DNA from 2 places in the Musicola paradisiaca NCPPB 2511 genome. Region 2 is predicted to be linked to the other one. Evidence: predicted binding sites of a transcription regulator. Region 2 holds the regulator's gene; the other holds the start of a gene.
What was found. Region 2 encodes LexA, which represses DNA repair genes until DNA is damaged. Its sites were predicted from a motif close to TNCTGTATGTACATACAGNA; they were not measured.

Region 1: rmuC (DNA recombination protein RmuC) is a predicted target of LexA. The motif match lies at 2,383-2,402, and genes of this name have one in related genera.

What each region holds. Positions count from the first base shown of each region.
Region 1 covers NZ_CM001857.1:4,324,904-4,330,301, forward strand. The annotation lists gene ubiE (bifunctional demethylmenaquinone methyltransferase/2-methoxy-6-polyprenyl-1,4-benzoquinol methylase UbiE) at 1-684, opposite strand, end outside; gene rmuC (DNA recombination protein RmuC) at 848-2,353, opposite strand; gene putA (trifunctional transcriptional regulator/proline dehydrogenase/L-glutamate gamma-semialdehyde dehydrogenase) at 2,499-5,398, opposite strand, start outside.
Region 2 covers NZ_CM001857.1:3,942,750-3,948,147, forward strand. The annotation lists gene DPA2511_RS17415 (pirin family protein) at 1-698, shown strand, start outside; gene zur (zinc uptake transcriptional repressor Zur) at 811-1,320, shown strand; gene lexA (transcriptional repressor LexA) at 1,471-2,082, opposite strand; gene DPA2511_RS17430 (diacylglycerol kinase) at 2,193-2,558, opposite strand; gene plsB (glycerol-3-phosphate 1-O-acyltransferase PlsB) at 2,687-5,170, shown strand; gene ubiA (4-hydroxybenzoate octaprenyltransferase) at 5,254-5,398, opposite strand, start outside.

The sequences.
Region 1 (5,398 bases), 380 kb from region 2:
TGCGTCCGCCATCATGCCTTTCAGGGTTTCCTGATCCGGATGCATGCGGATGGACTCGGCCAGATAGCGGTAACTGCCGGCATCGCTGGCAACCATTTCGCCGACACGGGGCAACACATGGAAAGAATAAGCGTCATAGATTTTGCTGAACAACTTGGTGGTAGGTTTAGAAAATTCCAGCACCAACAAACGACCGCCCGGCTTCAGCACCCGGAACATGGAACGCAGCGCCTTGTCTTTATCCGTGACGTTACGCAACCCGAACGCGATGGTAATGCAGTCGAAAAAATTATCCGGAAACGGTAACGCTTCGGCATTGGCCTGCACATAGCTAACGTTACCGACCACGCCTTTGTTGCGCAGTTTCTCGCGCCCCACTTTCAGCATGGAATCGTTGATATCCGCCAGCACCACTTCGCCTTCTTCGCCCACCAGTCGCGAAAATTTCGCAGTCAGGTCGCCGGTGCCGCCAGCCAGATCCAGCACCCGCTGACCACGGCGTATGCCGCTGCATTCGATAGTGAATCGTTTCCAGATACGGTGAATGCCAAACGACATCAGATCGTTCATCAGGTCATACTTCGCCGCTACCGAGTGGAAGACATCCGCCACCATGCCTTCCTTTTCGTCCCTGGCTACCGTGCGAAAGCCGAAATGTGTCGTTTTGTCCGAATCATCTGCCATGTTCTTTGCCTGTTTTCTATCAACGTCGGGAGGAGATTACCTATTAGTGGGTAAGAGTGTAACAAACCCAGACCCAAATCGACCGTCCTTCTTTAGCTTAAAAACACGGGAAGTACCGATACTGAGGCCTGGATCATCAATGCCCCCCTTACTATGTCGCCCACTATGCGCCCCGTTCTTGCACAATATCCGTCTGCGGCAGGGCGTCCGGAACGGTTTCATCCTCCAGCGGCAACATATCGTCCTCCCACTGCGCCGCATTGACCGGGCGTTTGATTTCCACCCCTAGCGTGCGGAAACCTTCCGCCTGGCTGATCAGATTACCCCGGCCCGACACCATCTTTTTCATCGCCTGACGATAACTGCTCTGGGCTTTTTCCAGACTCTGCCCGAGCGTATTCATATCGTCCACAAACAACCTTAGCTTGTCGTACAAGCGGGAAGCGCGTTCAGCAATCAATTGGGCATTGCGGCTCTGTTGTTCATAACGCCACAGATTATTAATGGTTCGTAACGCTACCAGCAAGGTTGTGGGGCTGACCAGCATAATATTATGTTTCAATGCTTCCGTGATCAGTTCAGGTTGACGATCAATAGCGACCAGAAATGCAGGTTCCACCGGAATGAACATCAGCACGTAATCCAGCGAGCGCAAACCGGGCAGTTGTTGATAATCCTTACCGCTCAACAGTCGAATGTGGCCGCGAATAGACGCGATATGTTCATTCAGCGCCGCAGCGCGATCAATATCGCCGACGCCGTTGAAATAGCGCTCGTAGGCCAGCAACGACATTTTGGCGTCGATCACCACATCCTTGCCGTGCGGCAAACGGACAATCACGTCCGGTTGCAAACGAGCGGCGCCGTTCTGGATGCTGACCTGCGTCTCATACTCATACCCTTCCCGCAGCCCGGAGCTTTCCAGCACTCTGCTGAGCACCACTTCGCCCCAGTTGCCTTGCATTTTATTGTCGCCCTTCAGCGCGTTGGTAAGATTGACGGCCTCCTGCGCCATACGCGCGTTGAGCTGTTGCAGATTGCGGATTTCATGAGCCAGCGTATGCCGCTCCTTCGACTCAGCGCCGAAGCTATCCTGTACTTGGCGCCGAAAACCGTCGAGTTGTTCCCGCAACGGGGTCAACAGACGATCCAGACTTTGTCGGTTCTGCTGATCCACCTTTTGTCCGCTCTGCTCGAAAATACGGTTTGCCAGATTTTCGAACTGCGTCGACAACCGCTGTTCGCTGTTAATCAGCAGGCGCTGTTTCTCTTCCGCCGCCAGGCGCGTCTCTTCCAGTCGAATGGTGACTTCACGCAGTTCTGCTTCCTGCGCGCCGTTCACCTCGCGCAACGCCCGCAGTTCCTGATTGAGCTGAACGCACTCCTCACGCAATTCAGTCAGTTGTCGTAATTTTTCCTCACCGGCCGCCTGCTGACTGTAGAGACGACGCAGTTCCTGCTCTTGTTGTTCCAGGCGGCGCTGATCCTGTTGTCTCGCCTGCTGACTATCGTCAAGGCTCCGCCGCAGTTGCTCCTGCGCCTGTTCCTGCAATCGACGTTCAATATCATACTGCGTCCGTTGCTGTTGCCCGCGCAGGCTGGTTATCAGCCATCCCGCCAACAAGCCTGCGATGCCGCTGCCCAGACCATAAAATAAGGCGATATCCACACTGCCTCCCGGTTATTGAGTGCTGACGCCACAGTAAATTCACACTGTATGGATGTCCAGAGTCAGCCACAGAAATCCGTGCAAACACGCCATTTGTTGCTGTAAATGCGAGCCGTTTCCAGAAAATGGGCAGACGACAACGCCGTCATACCTGCCCCATCGTCATCAGGCTGGCGTTGCCTCCAGCCGCGGTAGTATTGATGCTGACCACCCGCTCTTTCAGCAGCCATTCCAGTACGATGTTCGTATCACCGCTCGGCAGCCCCTGCATGCCGATAATCGCGCCGCCGCGTTGCGCCAGCGCCCGACCATACGCCTGCAACGCCGCCGCATCGCCGTGGCACAGCGCTGCGTCGAAACAGACCTCCTCCGCCCGCCAGTCCCGACAAAAATGAATGGCCGACTGCACGCTTTCCGGCAATTTCAGGTAAAGCGCCTGCAATTCGGCCGACTGCGGCCACAACGCCTGACAGCCGACTGCCAGCACCGCCGCCAGCTGGGTCAGCGCATCACCGTCGTTATCCGACAAACACAACACTCGCCCATGCGGCAACAGCCTATAGGTATTGCGCTCCCCCGTCGGGCCGGGCAGCGTCTGAGCGATACCCACCGGCGTCAATTGGTCGTAACGCCGACAACAGTCGAGCAACGCCTCGCGCCGGTTAGCCTGCGCCCAGGCGTCCAGCCCGGATAACGCCTCACGCAGCAGCAAGCCGGCATCGTCCTTCGCGCCTTGCCGCAACAACGAACCGGCGGCGATTTCCGGCGGATACTGCGACAGCAGCCGCCAGAGATAAAGCGGCCCCCCGGCTTTCGGCCCGGTACCCGACAATCCTTCGCCGCCGAAAGGCTGCACACCAACCACCGCACCGACCATATTGCGATTGATGTAAAGATTGCCGACATTCGCGGTTTCCATCACCTGAGTGATCGTGTCGTCGATACGGGTATGCAGCCCCATCGTCAGGCCATACCCCAACGCATTAATCTGCGCCAGCACCTCGCCAAGCCGTTCCCGCGGATAACGCACCACATGCAGCACCGGGCCGAAGACTTCCTGTTGCAGTTCATCCACGCCGGTCAGTTCGATCAGCGTAGGCGCCAAAAAATGGCCGACGGCCAGTTCTTCCGTCGCCGTTGGTCGCGATACCTGATAAATCTTGCGGCCTTTCGCCCGCATGGCCTGGATATGCCGTTCGACCCGGTGTCTGGCATCCGCGTCAATCAGCGGGCCGATATCCGTCGTCAGGCGATCCGGATTGCCGATCCGGCATTCCGCCATCGCGCCCAACAACATGTTCAGGGTGATATCCGCCACATCGTCCTGTACGCACAGCAACCGCAACGCGGAACAGCGTTGCCCCGCGCTATCGAACGCCGATGCGATAACATCCGCTACCACCTGCTGCGTCAGGGCGGACGAATCGACAATCATGGCATTGATGCCGCCGGTTTCGGCAATCAGCGGTATCGGTCGGCCTTGCGGGCCAAGACGTTCGGCCACCGATTGACGCAGTTGCGCGGCCACGGCCGTCGAGCCGGTAAACAACACGCCGCACACCCGCGGATCCCTGACCAACGCAGCCCCCACCGATTCCCCCGGCCCCGGCAACAGTTGCAGTACCCCAGGAGGAATACCCGCCGCCAGCAAAATGTTCACCCCCTGCGCCGCCGTTAGCGGCGTTTGTTCCGCCGGTTTGGCCAGCACACTGTTGCCCGCCGCCAGCGCGGCGGCGACCTGTCCGGTAAAGATTGCCAACGGAAAATTCCATGGGCTGATACAAACCACCGGCCCGAGCGGATAGCAGGTCTGATCATCGAGCAAAATCATCTGCTCCGCGTAATAACGCAGAAAATCAACCGCTTCCCGCACTTCCGCCAGCGCATTCGGCAGCGTCTTTCCCGCTTCCCGCACCAGCAGCGCCATCAGCGCCGCCCGCTGGCTTTCCATGATATCCGCCGCCCGACTCAGCACCACCGCCCGTTCCGTCGCCGGCGTCGAACGCCAGACGGCGAACTGCTCCGTCGCATCGTTTAGTGCCTGTTCAATCTCCCCAGGGCTCGTTTCCCGTACATAACCGACGATATCGCGCCGATCCGCCGGATTACATACCGGTTGCGCTTCCGTCATCGCCATCGGCCCCGCCGCCAGTACCGGCGCCGCCTGCCATGTACTGGCAGCGCTGATCAGCAAGGCGCTGGACAGCGAGGCCAGCACATGTTCGCACGCCAAATCCACACCGAACGCATTGCGCCGCTGGCTGCCGTATAGATGACGCGGCAAGGGGATATGCGGATGCGGCAGGCCGGCCAGTCCTTCCCGTGTCGCCATCGCGTCCACTTCGCTCACCGGATCGGCCGTCAGCACATCCACGGGAATCGCCAGATCGGCGATACGATTGACGAACGACGTGTTGGCGCCGTTTTCCAGCAGACGCCGCACCAAATAGGCCAGCAGCGTTTCATGCGTGCCGACCGGCGCATACACACGACAGGGGCGCCCGAGTGTACCGTCGGACGTTTTCCCCACCACCTGCTCGTACAGCGACTCACCCATGCCATGCAGACACTGAAATTCATACTGACCCGGCGCGTAGTTGCTCCCCGCCAGATGGTAGATGGCGCTCAAGGTATGTGCGTTGTGGGTGGCGAACTGCGGATAGATCAGCGCCGGTTCCGCCAATAACCGACGGGCGCAGGCCAGATAAGCCACATCGGTGTACACCTTGCGGGTATAGACCGGATACCCTTCCAGCCCCTCAACCTGCGCCCGTTTGATTTCGCTGTCCCAGTAAGCGCCTTTGACCAGCCGGACCATCAGCCGCCGTTGGCTGCGCCGTGCCAGATCGATCAACGCATCGAGCACCAGCGGGCAACGTTTTTGATAGGCCTGCACCACAAAACCGATGCCGTTCCACCCCGCCAGTTGGGGTTCAACGCACAGTTTTTCCAGCAAATCGAGCGAGATCTCCAGGCGATCCGCCTCTTCCGCGTCGATATTAATGCCGATGTCATACTGACGCGCCAGCAACACCAGCGACAACA
Region 2 (5,398 bases):
TCATTAGCAGAGTTGCTGAACAGTGCGGCCAGGCTGACTATGGCTGGTTACAGGCTCGTTATACCTTTTCCTTCGGCCACTATTTCGATCCTGATTATCTCGGGTTTGCGTCATTACGCGTGCTGAACCAGGAAGTGTTGTCACCCAAAACCGCCTTTCAGCCGCGTACCTATCCACGTGTTGATATCCTGAATATTCTGTTGCAAGGGCGGGCCGAATACCGTGATAGCAACGGCGCCCACATCCGCGCCGATGCGGGCGACGTATTACTGTTGGCAACACAGCCGGGCATTAGCTATAGCGAGCACAACATCGACGACACAACCCCGTTGACTCGTCTTCAGTTATGGTTGGATGCGTGTCCGACGCGCGAGAATTCCCCCCTGCAGCGGCTGACGCTGCAAGCGTCTGGCAACCAGTTAATCGCCTCGCCGGAAGATACCCCAAACGCCCTTCACCTTCGCCAGCAGGTCTGGATTCACCATGTGGACATGAAAACCGGCGAGCAGCAGACCCTGCCATTGAAAGGTAATAGCGGTTATCTGCAATCCATCTACGGCAGCATCCGCGTTTGCGGTTGCGCCGATGCGAGCCGGAATTTGCACTGCGGAGATGGCGCATTCATCCAACAGGAAAAGAGTCTCACTTTACAGGCCGGCTCCGATACGCGAGCTTTACTGATCGACCTGGTCGCCTGACCTACCCAACACAAGCTAAGGCAAATAGGCGCTAAAGCGGCGCGTTTCAGTGTTTTTGCCCTGTCATGCTAAGATGGCCGCATGATCCCAAACAGGCTTCAGGGTTATTGCCATGGATTCCGTCAATCCGGACAAACTTGTCATTCAGGCCGAACAGCTTTGTCAGCAGCGCAACGTGCGTCTTACACCCCAGCGTCAGGAAGTGCTGCGTTTAATCGCACAGCAAACCGGCGCCATCAGTGCATATGACTTACTCGATCTCCTGCGTGCATCAGAGCCGCAAGCCAAGCCGCCCACAGTTTATCGCGCACTGGATTTCCTTCTTGAGCAAGGATTTATTCATCGTGTCGAGTCCAACAACAGCTATGTGCTGTGCCACCACTTTGAAGAACACAGCCATACTTCCGCGTTGTTCATCTGCGACCGGTGCGGACAAGTGACTGAACGCCAGACTGAAGGCGTGGAAGAAACGCTGCAGCAATTGGCGCAACAGTCAGGGTTCGTGATGCGGCACAGCGTTGTGGAAGCGCATGGTTTCTGCCGAGAATGCCAACAGGTGGAGTCCTGCGAACAGCGGGATAGTTGCAATCATGATCACAGCCTGATCGTGAAGAAGCGTTGAACATCGGGCAACCTACGAGGTTCAACATCGACCGTCACACATCAAAAGGGATTTTACAGGTCACGGCAGGCGCTCATCGGTAAAGGTAAACAAAAAGCGCCAGCCAGACTGTATAAGTAGCAGGAATCGGAATCAAACCGGCGAGAAAAATCAGCTCCAGTCGCCGTTACGAATTACGCCGACGGCCAAACCTTCAATCGAGAAATTCTGTTCACGCAAATCGACGACAATGGGCTCAAAATCCTTGTTCTCTGCCAGCAGCTGCACAATATTCCCCTGCTTTTTCAGTCTCTTGACCGTCACTTCATCTTCAATACGTGCAACGACGACCTGACCATTACGCACATCCTGGGTTTTGTGAACAGCTAACAAATCACCGTCAAGAATACCAATATCTTTCATCGACATACCGCTGACGCGCAGCAAAAAATCCGCGTTAGGCTTGAACATGGCGGGATCGACCTGGTAATGACATTCGATATGCTGTTGAGCCAGTAAGGGCTCGCCAGCAGCCACACGGCCAATCAATGGTAGCCCTTGATCTTCTTCTTCCATCAGCAACCGGATTCCACGAGATGCGCCGGTAACGATCTCTATGACACCTTTGCGCGCCAGCGCTTTAAGATGCTCTTCCGCTGCATTTGGCGAGCGAAAGCCGAGTTGACTTGCAATTTCAGCACGGGTCGGTGGCATCCCGGTCTGAGAGATATGATCGCGAATAAGATCATAGACCTGTTGTTGTCTGGTGGTTAATGCTTTCATCCCGCCCCCTGGTTGTTTATACAGTTTCGCTGTGAGTATATACAGGGATACCGGCAATGGGAACCCGGAAGAACGCTATTCCACGGAATTTTCTGCGAATATTCGAAGCCTCACGCAAAATGGCTCCACAGCAAGCTTCCCCACACGCTTGCGGCCAGCAAACAGGCGACAAACACCGCCGCCGAGCCAATATCCTTCGCCCTGCCGGACAATTCGTGATAGTCCATCCCGACACGATCCACAACCGCTTCTATCGCACTGTTGACAAGCTCAAACAACACAATCAACACCACCGAACCGATGAGCAACAACCGCTCAATCGTTGAAACCGGTAGCCAACACGCAATAATAATCGCGGCGAGAGTCAGTAGCGATTCTTGACGAAATGCCGCTTCGTGCAGCCATGCCTGTTTCAATCCTTGCAACGAGTACCCTGTTGCTTTAACGAGCCGGGTGAACCCCGTTGTTTTATTCATACTTGCTCCACCTGTAATTTGTGATTGAACGCAATTTTAACGTGCCCGCACGAACGTATCACCACAGATATCCTGTCGGGTTTCTGGTATCCTTTCGGCGCGTTGCTAACAGGAGGCTTCTGGTTGTTATGTCAGGTTGGCGTAGAATTTACTATAAATTACTGAATATTCCCCTTAAATTCCTGGTGAAGAGTAAAGTTATTCCCCAGGATCCCGTTGCTGAACAACAGTTGGATCCGTCCCGGCCGATTTTCTATGTGCTGCCCTACAACTCCAAAGCGGATTTACTGACTCTGCGCACCAAATGCCGCGAGCTCGGTTTGCCGGATCCGCTGCAGCCACTCCATATTGATGGCAAGACGTTGCCAAGTTACGTCTTTGTCAATGACGGCCCGCGCGTGTTCCATTACTACGTCCCGAAAGAGAAATCGATCAAGCTCTTTCATGACTACCTGGATCTGCACCGTAATAATCCGGATCTGGATATCCAGATGATTCCCGTGTCCGTCATGTTCGGACGCTCACCTGGCCGCGAAGGCCAGCAGAATCAGGAAACGCCACATTTACGATTGCTGAACGGCATCGAGAAATTTTTTGCCGTTTTGTGGCTGGGACGGGACAGTTTCGTGCGTTTCTCAACGCCGGTATCCCTGCGTTATATGGCCACAGAACATGGTACTGACAAGACCATCGCCCACAAGCTGGCTCGCGTAGCGCGGATGCATTTTTCCCGACTACGACTGGCAGCAGTCGGCCCCAGACTGCCCGCAAGGCAGGATCTGTTCAACAAACTGTTGTCGTCCAAAGCAATAGCTAAAGCCATCGATGATGAAGCGCGGGTAAAAAAGATTTCCCACGAGAAAGCGCAACAGAACGCGATTACCCTGCTGGAAGAAATCGCCGCCGATTTTTCTTACGAAGCGATTCGCCTTTCCGATCGCGTCCTGAGCTGGACCTGGAACCGGTTATATCAAGGGATTAACGTCCATAACGCCGAGCGGGTCCGCCAGCTGGCTCAGGACGGGCACGAACTGGTGTATGTTCCTTGTCATCGCAGCCATATGGATTACCTGCTGCTTTCCTATGTGCTTTATCACCAGGGGCTGGTGCCTCCGCACATCGCGGCGGGCATTAACTTGAACTTCTGGCCGGCCGGGCCGATTTTCCGCCGTCTCGGCGCTTTCTTCATCCGCCGAACCTTCAAAGGCAATAAGCTCTATTCCACGTTGTTCCGCGAATACCTGGGCGAACTGTTCACCCGCGGTTATTCCGTAGAGTATTTTGTCGAGGGCGGCCGTTCACGCACGGGGCGTTTGCTGGAACCTAAAACCGGCACGCTGGCGATGACGATTCAAGCCATGCTGCGTGGCGGAACCCGTCCCATAACACTGGTTCCTATCTACATTGGTTACGAACATGTGATGGAAGTGGGAACCTATGCCAAGGAATTGCGCGGCGCTACCAAAGAAAAAGAAGGGTTCATACAGATGGTGCGCGGCCTGAGTAAGCTGCGTAATCTGGGGCAAGGGTACGTAAACATCGGCGAACCGCTATCGCTGACCAGCTACCTCAACACCCACGTACCGCAATGGCGCGACGACATCGACCCGATCGAGCCGCAGCGGCCAGTCTGGCTGACGCCGACCGTCCAGAGCATCGCCGCCAGTATCATGGTGCGAATCAACAATGCGGCAGCGGCCAATGCCATGAATTTGTGTTCAACCGCCTTGCTGGCCTCTCGTCAGCGCTCCCTCACCCGCGAGCAGATGGAAGAACAGCTGGAATGCTACCTGCAATTACTGCGTAACGTGCCCTATACCGGCGACATTACCGTGCCGACGAAAAGTGCGTCCGAACTGCTGGATCATGCGCTAGGCATGAACAAGTTCGAAGTGGAAAAGGATAGCATCGGCGACATCATTATCCTGCCACGCGAGCAGGCCGTACTGATGACCTATTACCGCAACAATATTCATCACTTGCTGGTGCTGCCATCGCTGATCGCCAGCATAGTGATGCATCATCGCAAAATCGCTGCGTCCGAGTTATTGCGGCAGGTCTCTTTACTCTATCCATTGCTGCAGGCCGAACTGTTCCTGCACTACGATAAAACACAGCTTGGTAGCGTACTCAATGCACTGACGCAGGAATTGTGCCGACAGCAGTTGATCGTCAATAGGGGAGATGCCGTCGAGCTGAACCCGGCCAAAATCCGCACGCTGCAATTACTTGCAGCCGGCATCCGTGAGACGTTGCAGCGTTATGCCATTACGTTATCGCTGTTGAATGCCAACCCGACGCTTAGCCGGGGTACGCTGGAAAAAGAAAGCCGCAACATGGCCCAGCGTCTCTCCGTACTGCATGGTATCAATGCGCCGGAATTCTTCGATAAGGCCGTATTCTCAACACTGGTCGATACACTGAGAATGGAAGGCTGCATCAGCGACAGCGGAGATAGCGTTCACGACAATGTGCAGGAAATTTACGACATACTCGGCGATTTACTGACGCCGGAAGTGAAACTGACCATAGAAAGCGCCTGTGTAACAGAAGCCAATACAACGGCCGACGAGGCGAAGGAATCAACCAGAAAGGAAGATGAAGAGGAATAACCGCGTTCCTGGAGCATGGCGGCCCGGCCAGTACGCCTGAAGAGATGACCCACCCTGCCAGCACACGCCGGCAGGGTGTTTTTTTATAACCCGAACAGAATGCCGAAGAACAACACCATCCCGACATAGTTGTTATTTCTGAATGCGCGGAAACAGTTATCCCGCTCACGCCCGGCGATCATCTTCTGCTGATAGGCAAACAACCCAGCGGCAATCAGCACCGACCAG